Regions from separate parts of the Stenotrophomonas sp. YJH_SMC_110 genome, predicted to be linked through region 2. Evidence: riboswitches for the same ligand, from Rfam matches in the RefSeq annotation. Region 2 holds a riboswitch; the other holds the start of a gene.
What was found. A riboswitch is a leader RNA that binds a small molecule or an ion and turns the genes downstream of it on or off. The one in region 2 is predicted to bind glycine.
Positions count from the first base shown of each region.

Region 1 (4,979 bases), on a different contig from region 2:
GGCCAGTTCACGCGGGTAGGCGTGGGTCCACTCGCTGGCGGTCACTGCGGTGGCAGTGTGCGGCGCGTTCTTCAGCGGGTTGTCCTCGCGGTCGAGGCGGCCGTCTTCGATCGCGGTGATCTCCTCGCGGATCTGGATCATCGCGTTGATGAAGCGATCCAGTTCGTGCAGCGATTCGCTCTCGGTCGGCTCCACCATCAGCGTGCCGGCCACCGGGAAGCTCAGGGTCGGGGCGTGGAAGCCGAAGTCGATCAGGCGCTTGGCCACGTCCTCGGCACCGATGCCGCTGGTCTTCTCCAGCGGGCGCACGTCCAGGATGCACTCGTGCGCCACCAGGCCGTTACGGCCGGTGTACAGGGTCTTGAAGTGCGGGGCCAGGCGCTTGGCGATGTAGTTGGCGTTGAGCTGCGCGACCTGGGTGGCCTTGCGCAGGCCGTCGCGGCCCATCATCGCGATGTACATCCAGCTGATCGGCAGGATCGAGGCGCTGCCGAAGCTGGCCGCGCTGACCATGCCGACCGGGCCGTTGTCACCCAGCTTGCCCGGCAGGAACGGGGCCAGGTGCTCCTTGACCGCGCACGGGCCGACGCCCGGGCCGCCACCGCCGTGCGGGATGCAGAAGGTCTTGTGCAGGTTCAGGTGCGAAACGTCCGACCCCCACTTGCCCGGCTTGGCCACGCCGACCAGGGCATTCATGTTGGCACCGTCGGTGTACACCTGGCCGCCGTGCTTGTGGATGATCTCGCAGATCTCCACCACCTCTTCCTCGAACACGCCGTGCGTGGACGGGTAGGTCATCATGATCGCGGCCAGGCGGTCGCTGTACTTCTCGGCGTTGAGGCGGATGTCCTCGACGTCGACGTTGCCGTTGGCATCGGTCTTGGTCACCACCACCTTCATGCCGCACATCTGCGCCGAGGCCGGGTTGGTGCCGTGCGCCGAATCCGGGATCAGGCAGATGTCGCGGTGGCCTTCGCCGCGCGAGCGGTGGTAGGCGCGGATCGCCAGCAGGCCGGCGTACTCGCCCTGCGCGCCGGAGTTCGGCTGCAGGCTGACCGCGTCATAGCCGGTGCATTCCACCAGCATCGCTTCCAGCGTGTCGATGAGTTCCTTGTAGCCCAGCGCCTGGTCGGCCGGCACCAGCGGGTGGATCTGCGAGAACTCCGGCCAGGTCACCGGGATCATCTCGGCGGTGGCGTTGAGCTTCATGGTGCACGAGCCCAGCGGGATCATCGTGCGGTCCATCGCCAGGTCCTTGTCGGCCAGCGAGCGCAGGTAGCGCAGCAGTTCGTGCTCGCTGTGGTGGGTGTTGAACACCGGATGGGTCAGGAATGCGGACTGGCGCAGCAGGCCGGCCGGCAGCGCATCGGCGGTGCTGGCATCCAGCGCGTCGACGTCGGCCTGCGCACCGAACACGGCGGCCAGTGCGACCACGTCGGCGCGGGTGGCGGTCTCGTCCAGGCTGATGCCGACCGAGTCGCTGTCGATCGCACGCAGGTTGTAACCGGCGGCGCGGGCCTTGGCGTGAATCTCATCGGCGTGCACGCCGGTGACATGCAGGGTGTCGAAGAAGTCGCCACCGACCTGCACGCCGGCCTCGCGCAGCGCGGCGGCCAGGATCGAGGCCAGGCGGTGGGTGCGCCGGGCGATGCGGGTCAGGCCTTCCGGGCCGTGGTACACGGCATACATCGAGGCCATCACCGCCAGCAGCACCTGTGCGGTACAGATGTTGGAGGTGGCCTTCTCGCGGCGGATGTGCTGCTCGCGGGTCTGCAGGGTCAGGCGGTAGGCCGGGTTGCCCTGGGCATCGACCGAGACGCCGATCAGGCGGCCCGGCATCGAGCGCTTGTAGGCGTCGCGGCAGGCCATGAATGCGGCGTGCGGGCCGCCGAAGCCGAACGGCACGCCGAAACGCTGGCTGTTGCCGACCACGATGTCCGCACCCCATTCGCCCGGGGCGGCCAGCAGGGTCAGCGCCAGCAGGTCGGTGGCCACGGCCACCAGGCCGCCGCGCGCGTGCACGGCCTCGACCAGCGCCTTGTAGTCGCCGATCTGGCCGAAGGTGTCCGGGTACTGCAGCAGCAGGCCGAAGGCTTCTGCTTCCAGTGCCTCCGCCGGGGTGCCGACGCGCAGCACGATGCCCATGGGCTCGGCGCGGGTACGCAGCAGTTCCAGGGTCTGCGGGTGCACGGCGTCGTGCACGAAGAAGGTGTCCGACTTCGACTTGGCCGAACGCTTGGCCAGGGTCATCGCTTCAGCTGCGGCGGTGGCTTCGTCCAGCAGCGAGGCGTTGGCGATTTCCATGCCGGTGAGGTCGGCGCACAGGGTCTGGAAGTTGATCAGCGCTTCCATGCGGCCCTGCGAGATCTCGGCCTGGTACGGGGTGTAGGCGGTGTACCAGGCCGGGTTTTCCAGGATGTTGCGCAGGATCACGTTCGGCGTGTGGGTACCGTAGTAGCCCTGGCCGATGAAGCTGCGCAGCACGGTGTTCTTGTCGGCGATCGCACGGATCTTCGCCAGTGCCTGCACTTCGGTCATCGATTCCGGCAGTGCCAGCGGCGCCGGCGACTTGATCTTGGCCGGTACGATGGCATCGGTCATCGCATCCAGCGACGCGTGGCCGACGACGTCGAGCATCTGCGCGATCTCGGCATCGTTGGGGCCGATGTGGCGCTCGACGAACGCATTGTGGTGCTCGAGCTCACGCAGGGAAGGGGTGTTCTGGGACATGGCGAAGGATCCGTCAGGAAAGGGCACACGCACGGGCACAAGCCGCCGGTCGGCGGTCTGCGGGGCGCCCCTCTGTCCTTTTGCCTGAGAGTTTGGAAGCGCGGAAAACCGCGGCTTCGTGCCCCTTCGGCGCCGGATCGAACCGGTCTCTCCAGAGTTGTGTTACGGGTGGTATCGGGCCTGAGCGATTACGGGCGTTGCGCCTTCGGCAGCGGTGTTCCGCTTCTCCCACCGTGTTGCCCGCCGATTATAGCCCGTTGCGGGCGCGCCAGCCGCCTGCGGGCCCGGCCGCGGCGCCTGAATGGCCGATGGCCCGCCCGTGCGTTTTGTGCACTGCTGCATGGCATCAGGCGCAATCCCCACCTATGATGGGCGGATACCCGAATTCATCTGGCGCCGTCCCTGCTGCAGGGGACTGGCGCCCGCCGTGCGTGCCGCGCATGGCCCTGCCGGACGCCTTCTCCATGACTGCCGCTGTTGCTCCTTCCACCCGCCGCATGGCCCTGCTGCTCGCCGGCCTGGCCATGTTCGGTCCGTTCTCGATCGACACCATCTTCCCAGCGTTCCCGCAGCTGGCCCAGCGCCTGGCGGTGGACGAGGTGGCGGTGCAGCAGACCATCAGCGTGTACCTGCTGTTCTACGGCCTGATGAGCCTGGCACACGGCCCGCTGTCCGATGCCTGGGGCCGCAAGCGGGTGATCCTCGGCGGCCTGGTGGTGTTCGTCGGCGCCTCGGTCGGCTGTGCGCTGTCCACCGATCTGACCACGCTGCTGGGGTTCCGCGCCCTGCAGGGCCTGTCCGCAGGCGTCGGCATGATCGTCGGCCGCGCGGTGATCCGCGACCTGTACCACGGTCACGACGCGCAGCGGCTGATGAGCCAGGTGTCGATGCTGTTCGGCATCGCCCCGGCGATCGCGCCGATCATCGGTGGCTGGATCCTGCTCAGCGGTGCTGGCTGGCCGCTGATCTTCTGGTTCCTGGTGGTGTTCGCACTGGTTCTGCTGGCGGCCACCGCCCGCTACCTGCCGGAGACCCATCCGCTCGAAGCGCGCGTTCCGTTGTCGCCGCGGGTGCTGATGCGTGATTACGTGCGCATCGGTTTCAATCCGCGCTTCCTGCGCCTGGCGCTGGCCGGCAGCATCGGTTTCGGTGGCATCTTCCTGTACATCTCCTCGGCACCGGTGTTCGTGATGCAGCACCTGCACCTGGGCGAGGGCGGTTTCGCCTGGCTGTTCATCCCCACCATCGGCGGCATGACCACCGGCTCGTTCCTGTCCGGGCGCATGGCCGGGCACACCACGCCCACCCGCCAGGTATCCATTGGTTTCGGCCTGTGCGCGCTGTCGGTGCTGCTGAACGTCGGCTACGTGGCGCTGGCGCCGCAGTTCGTGCTGCCGTGGGCGGTGCTGCCGATCTTCCTGGGTGGCATGGGCATGGCGCTGATCTTCCCGATCCTGGCGCTGGCGGTGCTGGACATGTACCCGCACCAGCGCGGCCTGGCCTCGTCGCTGCAGGCCTTCGTGCAGCTGATGATCAGCACCGTGGTGGCCGGCGTGGTGTCGCCGCTGCTCAGCGCCAGCCCGCTGCACCTGGCGTTGGGCCAGGCTGGGTTCTTCGGCGCCGGCTTCGTGTTCTGGTACTGGGAACACCGGCGCGAACGCGCGGCGCAGGCAGCCTGCACGGGTCACTGAGCAGCGCGCAGGGGTAGGGCAGGCTACGACGCCCGCAACGCTTGCGACGGGAAACCGCCGGACTAGGCTGGGCACTCCAGCCAGCCGGTGCACAGGTGCACGACAGCCAGCCGATCCACTGTCGTTGCATGAGGTTCCCCATGGCTGCGCAGCAGACCTACCGCCTGTTCGAGGTGGCGCTGAAGGAGCGCCGCGTTCTTTCCCCTTCCCTGGACCGCATGGTGTTCACCGGTGCCGACGTGGCGCGGATGACGACCGGAGGGCCCGACCAGCGCATCAAGGTGTTCTTCCCCTTGCCCGGCCAGGAGGTGCCGCAGGTCCCCAGCGGCGAGGACTGGTACCCACGCTATCGGGCCCTGCCGGACGATCAGCGCCCGCCGATGCGCACCTACACCCTCCGCCAGCTGCGTGCAGAGCAGGGCGAGGTCGATGTTGATTTCGTGCTGCATGGCGAGACCGGGCCGGCCTCGCGATGGGCCATCCATGCACGGCCGGGCGACCGCGTGGTGCTGCTGGCCCCGGATGCCGACTGCGCCGACAGCAGCGAGGGCTGGGAAT
Region 1 covers NZ_JCAFSM010000011.1:3,362-8,340, reverse strand. The annotation lists gene gcvP (aminomethyl-transferring glycine dehydrogenase) at 1-2,730, opposite strand, end outside; glycine riboswitch at 2,793-2,895, opposite strand; gene AC5P6H_RS17595 (multidrug effflux MFS transporter) at 3,195-4,421, shown strand; gene AC5P6H_RS17590 (siderophore-interacting protein) at 4,562-4,979, shown strand, end outside.
Region 1: it holds a riboswitch for glycine, as region 2 does, so the genes downstream of both, gcvP (aminomethyl-transferring glycine dehydrogenase) here and AC5P6H_RS02675 (trimeric intracellular cation channel family protein) in region 2, are expected to answer to the same signal.

Region 2 (4,979 bases):
GGCCATCCCGGAGGCGGCCCTGCGGCGGTTGGTTTCCGACCTCTACACCACCCGTTCCCTGCTCAATCCCGAGCAGCTGGACGAGGCCAGGCAGGAGCTGGACCGCGTGCTGGAGCGCTGGGCCGACATCCACGAAGGCCTGTTGCTGGACGTGGAAGTGCATGGCAAATGAGCAGCTTTGCGTGGCTGCTGCCGCGTGGGCAGCGCCGGCGCGCGCCTCGCTGAACCGCACCCGCGGTTGCGGATGAAACATTTTGCACTGCGCAAAAGCTGTGCTATCAATACACCCCATGAACGCAGCCGCCACCCGCTTTTACTGGTATTACTTTCCGAAGCCACTGGCGGAGGAAGGACTGCGCTCACCCTGAAGAAAGCTTCAGACGCATTCCCGAAAGCCGCCAGCGAACCTGGCGGCTTTTTTCATGCCGCCACGCTGGGGACCCCAACGTTCCGGAGATCTCCTGCAATGCCCCCGCACACCGACGACCTGCGCATCCGCACCATCGAACCGCTGACACCGCCTGCCCAGCTGCTGGCGATGCTGCCCTGTGACGATGAAGCCTCCGACACCGTCAGCGCCTCGCGCGCGGCCCTGCACCAGATCCTGCACGGCCGTGACGACCGCCTGGCAGTGGTGGTGGGCCCGTGCTCGATCCACGACCCGAAGGCCGCCATCGAATACGCCCAGCGCCTGAAGCCGCTGCGCGACGCGCTGGCCGGCGAACTGGAAATCGTCATGCGCGTGTACTTCGAGAAGCCGCGCACCACGGTGGGCTGGAAGGGCCTGATCAACGACCCGGACCTGGACGGCAGCTTCAGGATCGACAAGGGCCTGCGCATTGCCCGCGGCCTGCTGCGCGACATCAACAAGCTCGGCCTGCCGGCCGGTGTCGAATTCCTCGATGTGATCTCGCCGCAGTACATCGCCGACCTGGTGGCGTGGGGCGCGATCGGCGCGCGTACGACCGAAAGCCAGGTGCATCGTGAGCTTGCCTCGGGGCTGTCGTGCCCGGTCGGCTTCAAGAACGGCACCGATGGCAACGTCAAGATCGCCGCTGACGCGGTGGGTGCGGCGTCCAATCCGCATCACTTCCTGTCGGTCACCAAGCAGGGCGGCACCGCCATCGTGTCGACCACCGGCAATCCGGATTGCCATGTGATCCTGCGTGGCGGCAAGCAGCCGAACTACGACGCCGGCAGCGTCGCCGACGCCTGCCAGGTGCTGGCCAAGGCCAAGCTGCCGACGCGCCTGATGATCGACGCCAGCCACGCCAACAGCCTGAAAAACCCCGAGAACCAGCCGAAGGTGATCGAGGACATTGCTGTTCAGCTGGAAGACGGCGAACAGCGTATCGTTGGCGTGATGATCGAGAGCCATCTGGTCGGTGGCCGCCAGGAACTGGTGGACGGCCAGCCGCTGGTTTACGGGCAGAGCATCACCGATGGCTGCATCGACTGGGACACCACCGTGACGGTGCTGGAGCGTCTGGCTGCGGCCGTGCGCGCCCGTCGCGACGTGAAGGTGTCCGAAGCAGCCTGATCGAAGCCGCCTGAGTGCGGCACGTGTGTGGATGGCGGCCAGCGCCTGCGGGGGTGCGGCCGCGATCAGGGCCGGTCGGAGTTGGAGGCCGGCCCATCTGCACCGGCGATGCGCCTGGCGCTGCGCATGAGCGACAGCGCCAGGTACATCGCCGGGGTGGTGATACCGCTTCCTGTAGCGTCGAGCCATGCCCGACCTGCGCGCGAAGCGCGTTGGTTTCCTGCAAAGAGCAGTCGAGCATGGCTCGACTTTACGAAGAGGCTCAATGCACTTCGTCGTGGTACACGAACTTCGGCATTTCCCAGCGGTAGTGGATCGCCAGCAGGCGCAACGCGAAGCCGCCGCCGAGGCAGCACAGGATCGCGGTGGCATCGGCCACGCCCCAGTGCAGCAGCAACAGATAGGCCGCGCCGGTCAGCAGCGCGATGATCGCGTACAGCTCCTTCTGGAAGATGAGTGGCACCTCGTTGCAGAGGATGTCGCGCAGCACCCCGCCGAACGCGCCGGTCAGCATGCCGGCGATCAGCACGATCGGCATTGCATGGCCGGCTTCGCGCGCGATCGAGCAGCCGATCAGGGTGAAGGCGATCAGGCCCAGGCCATCGAGCACCAGGAAGGTGCGGCGGAAGTGGTGCATCCAGCGCGCCACCCAGGTGGCGATCAGCGCCGCGCATACGGTGAAGCCCAGGTACTCGGGATGCTTCACCCAGCCCAGCGGATAGTGGCCGAGCAGGATGTCGCGCAGCGAGCCGCCACCGAGGGCGGTGACGCAGGCGATCATGACCACGCCGAACAGGTCCATGCGGCGGCGGCCGGCGGACAGTGCGCCGGTCATGGCTTCGGCGGAAATGGCGATCAGGTAGATGATGGACAGCAGCATGGGACAGGCTCCGGGCGCGGTGGGGCCGGCCATGCGCGACCGCCGCCACTGCCTGCGCAATGACGGGATGACGATGACCGGTGCCGCTCCCGCTGTCCTTTTGCCTGAGAGTTCAGCGGCATGGGCCGCGTGCCCCTTCGGCGGATCGTCCCGGGCATGCCCGGTGACCTCTCTCCAGCTCGGCGAGTCGAATGCATGGTTGGTGGGATTCCAGCCCACCGGCCTGAGCGATCATGGGAGCCTGCGCCTTCGGCGGGCGCCAGCGCGGCGCCTCTCTCCTGCATTCGGGTGCCAGTATATCCGCTGCAGTGCAGCACGGCATAATCCAGGCATGGCCCCGTCCGTCCGCCCGTGGTTCCTGTACCTGCTCGAATGCCGCGATGGCAGCTATTACGCCGGCATCAGCACCGATGTGGAGGCGCGTTTCGCCGCCCACCAGGCCGGCAAGGGCGCGCGCTACACCCGGGCCCGGCCGCCGCTGCGCGTGCTGGCCGTGCGCGAATACCCGGACCGGGCCGCGGCCTCGCGGGCCGAGTGGCAACTCAAGCAGCAGCCCCGCGAACGCAAGCTGGCCTGGCTGCAGACGCTTCTGTAGAGCCGAGCCCATGCTCGGCTGCTGCTGGCATGGCCGAGCACGGGCTCGGCTCTACAGTAGATCCACGCCCTGCGTGGATGGGCTACCCGGTCCATGCGATGATCGCCCCGCGCCCAGAGCTGGAGACCCGGATGTCCACGATCGCCCTGCTGTTCGCTCTCTCCGCAGCAACGAGCCCTGCCGCCGACGCCGCCACGATCGCGGCCATCGAAGGCACCTGCCACGACTACGTCGATGGCCAGCTGGAGGCCGACCCGCAGCGCGTCGCCCGTTCCCTGCATCCGGACCTGGCCAAGCGCGCTGTGCTCGGCGATACACCCGACGAGCGCCTGGGCCTGCGCCGGATGTCGAAGGAAGAGCTGGTCTCGTTGACGAAACAGGGTGCGCTGAAGACCCCGAAGGATCAATGGGATCGCCGCTGCACGGTGCTGGACGTGACCGGCAACGCGGCCTCGGTGCGGCTGGAAACCCCGTGGTTCGTCGACTACTTCCACATGGGGCGTTTCGACCAGCGCTGGGTCATCGTCAACGCACTGTGGTACCCGAAACCGAAGGCGCACTGAGCGATGCGTGCCGCCGGCAACGCATGGATCTCCGTCGTCGTGCTGGTCGCCGGCATCGCGCTGCTGCCTGGCCTGCTGTATCTGCTCGGGCTGGCATTGGTGGACGGCCGGCCGAAGCCGGCCGACCGCGCGCCCAGTGGCGTGGCTGCGTGCAGCGGTGAGCCACGGGCGGGATACCAGCCAATGAACCCCTGGCGCTTCACCGCCCAGTTCTTCGACAAGGACGGGATGAAGAACAAGGTGCCTGAAGTGGAGCGGGAGGCCTTCTGGATTGCCCGGCGCCACCTGTGGCGGCAACCTCGGCGCGGCATGCTGCGCTGGCATCTCAGCAGCACCGCGTTGGCGATCTGGATCACCCGGCATTGGAGTACCGCGCAGATTGCGGACACCGCGAGGAAGGAGGACTTCTGCCGGAAGTAGATCCACGCCATGCGTGGATGGCGCTCCATGTTTGTTGACGGGGTCAGAGCCCTTTCCCGCGGAAAGGGATCCGACCCCTGTTGCGTGCGGCCTTACCGCCTCGGCCGCCGGTCGTCCTGGTCATCACCGAAGATGATGCGCGCGCTGCGCTGGTAGCTCCAGTACGCGACCGCCCAGTTCAGCAGCACCACGATGCGGTTGCGGAAGCCGATCAGGAAGAACACGTGCGCGGCCAGCCAGAACCACCAGGCCAGCACGCCGGAGAGCTGCAGCCGGCCCAGGTGCACGATCGCGGCCATGCGGCCAATGGTGGCGAGGTTGCCGTAGTCGGCGTACTTGAACGGCCCCGGTGCCGCCTTGCCATGCAGGCGCGCGCGGACCACCTCGGCCACGTACTTGCCCATCTGCTTGGCCGCGGGCGCCACGCCGGGAACCGGCTTGCCGTCGGCCTGGCTCAGTGCGGCCAGGTCGCCGGCCACGAACAGCTCCGGGTGATCGGGCAGGGTCAGGTCCGGCTGCACCTGCACGCGGCCGGCGCGGTCCAGCGGCACGTCCAGCGTGCGCGCCAGTGGTGAAGCGGCCACGCCGGCGGCCCAGACCACGGTGCGGGCCGGCACGAACTGCTCACCGAGCTTGAAGCCCTGGCTGTCGATGTCGCTCACCGGGGTACCGGTCAGCACTTCCACGCCCAGCTTTTCCAGCTGGCGGCGCGCCTTCAGCGAAAGCACTTCCGGGAACGAGGACAGCACGCGCGGCCCAGCCTCGACCAGCCGCACCTTGGCGCTGGCCGGATCGATGTGGCGGAATTCGTTGCGCAGCGTGTGGCGCGCGATCTCGGCCAGCGTGCCGGCCAGTTCGACGCCGGTGGGGCCACCACCGACGATGGCGAAACTCAGCCACGCCGCCTTCCTGGCCGGGTCCGGTTCGGCCTCGGCACGCTCGAACGCCAGCAGCAGCTTGCGGCGCAGTGCAATGGCATCG
Region 2 covers NZ_JCAFSM010000001.1:607,119-612,097, reverse strand. The annotation lists gene AC5P6H_RS02685 (hypothetical protein) at 1-172, shown strand, start outside; gene AC5P6H_RS02680 (3-deoxy-7-phosphoheptulonate synthase) at 467-1,540, shown strand; gene AC5P6H_RS02675 (trimeric intracellular cation channel family protein) at 1,803-2,420, opposite strand; glycine riboswitch at 2,503-2,608, opposite strand; glycine riboswitch at 2,622-2,711, opposite strand; gene AC5P6H_RS02670 (GIY-YIG nuclease family protein) at 2,752-3,015, shown strand; gene AC5P6H_RS02665 (nuclear transport factor 2 family protein) at 3,147-3,578, shown strand; gene AC5P6H_RS02660 (hypothetical protein) at 3,582-3,998, shown strand; gene AC5P6H_RS02655 (NAD(P)/FAD-dependent oxidoreductase) at 4,091-4,979, opposite strand, start outside.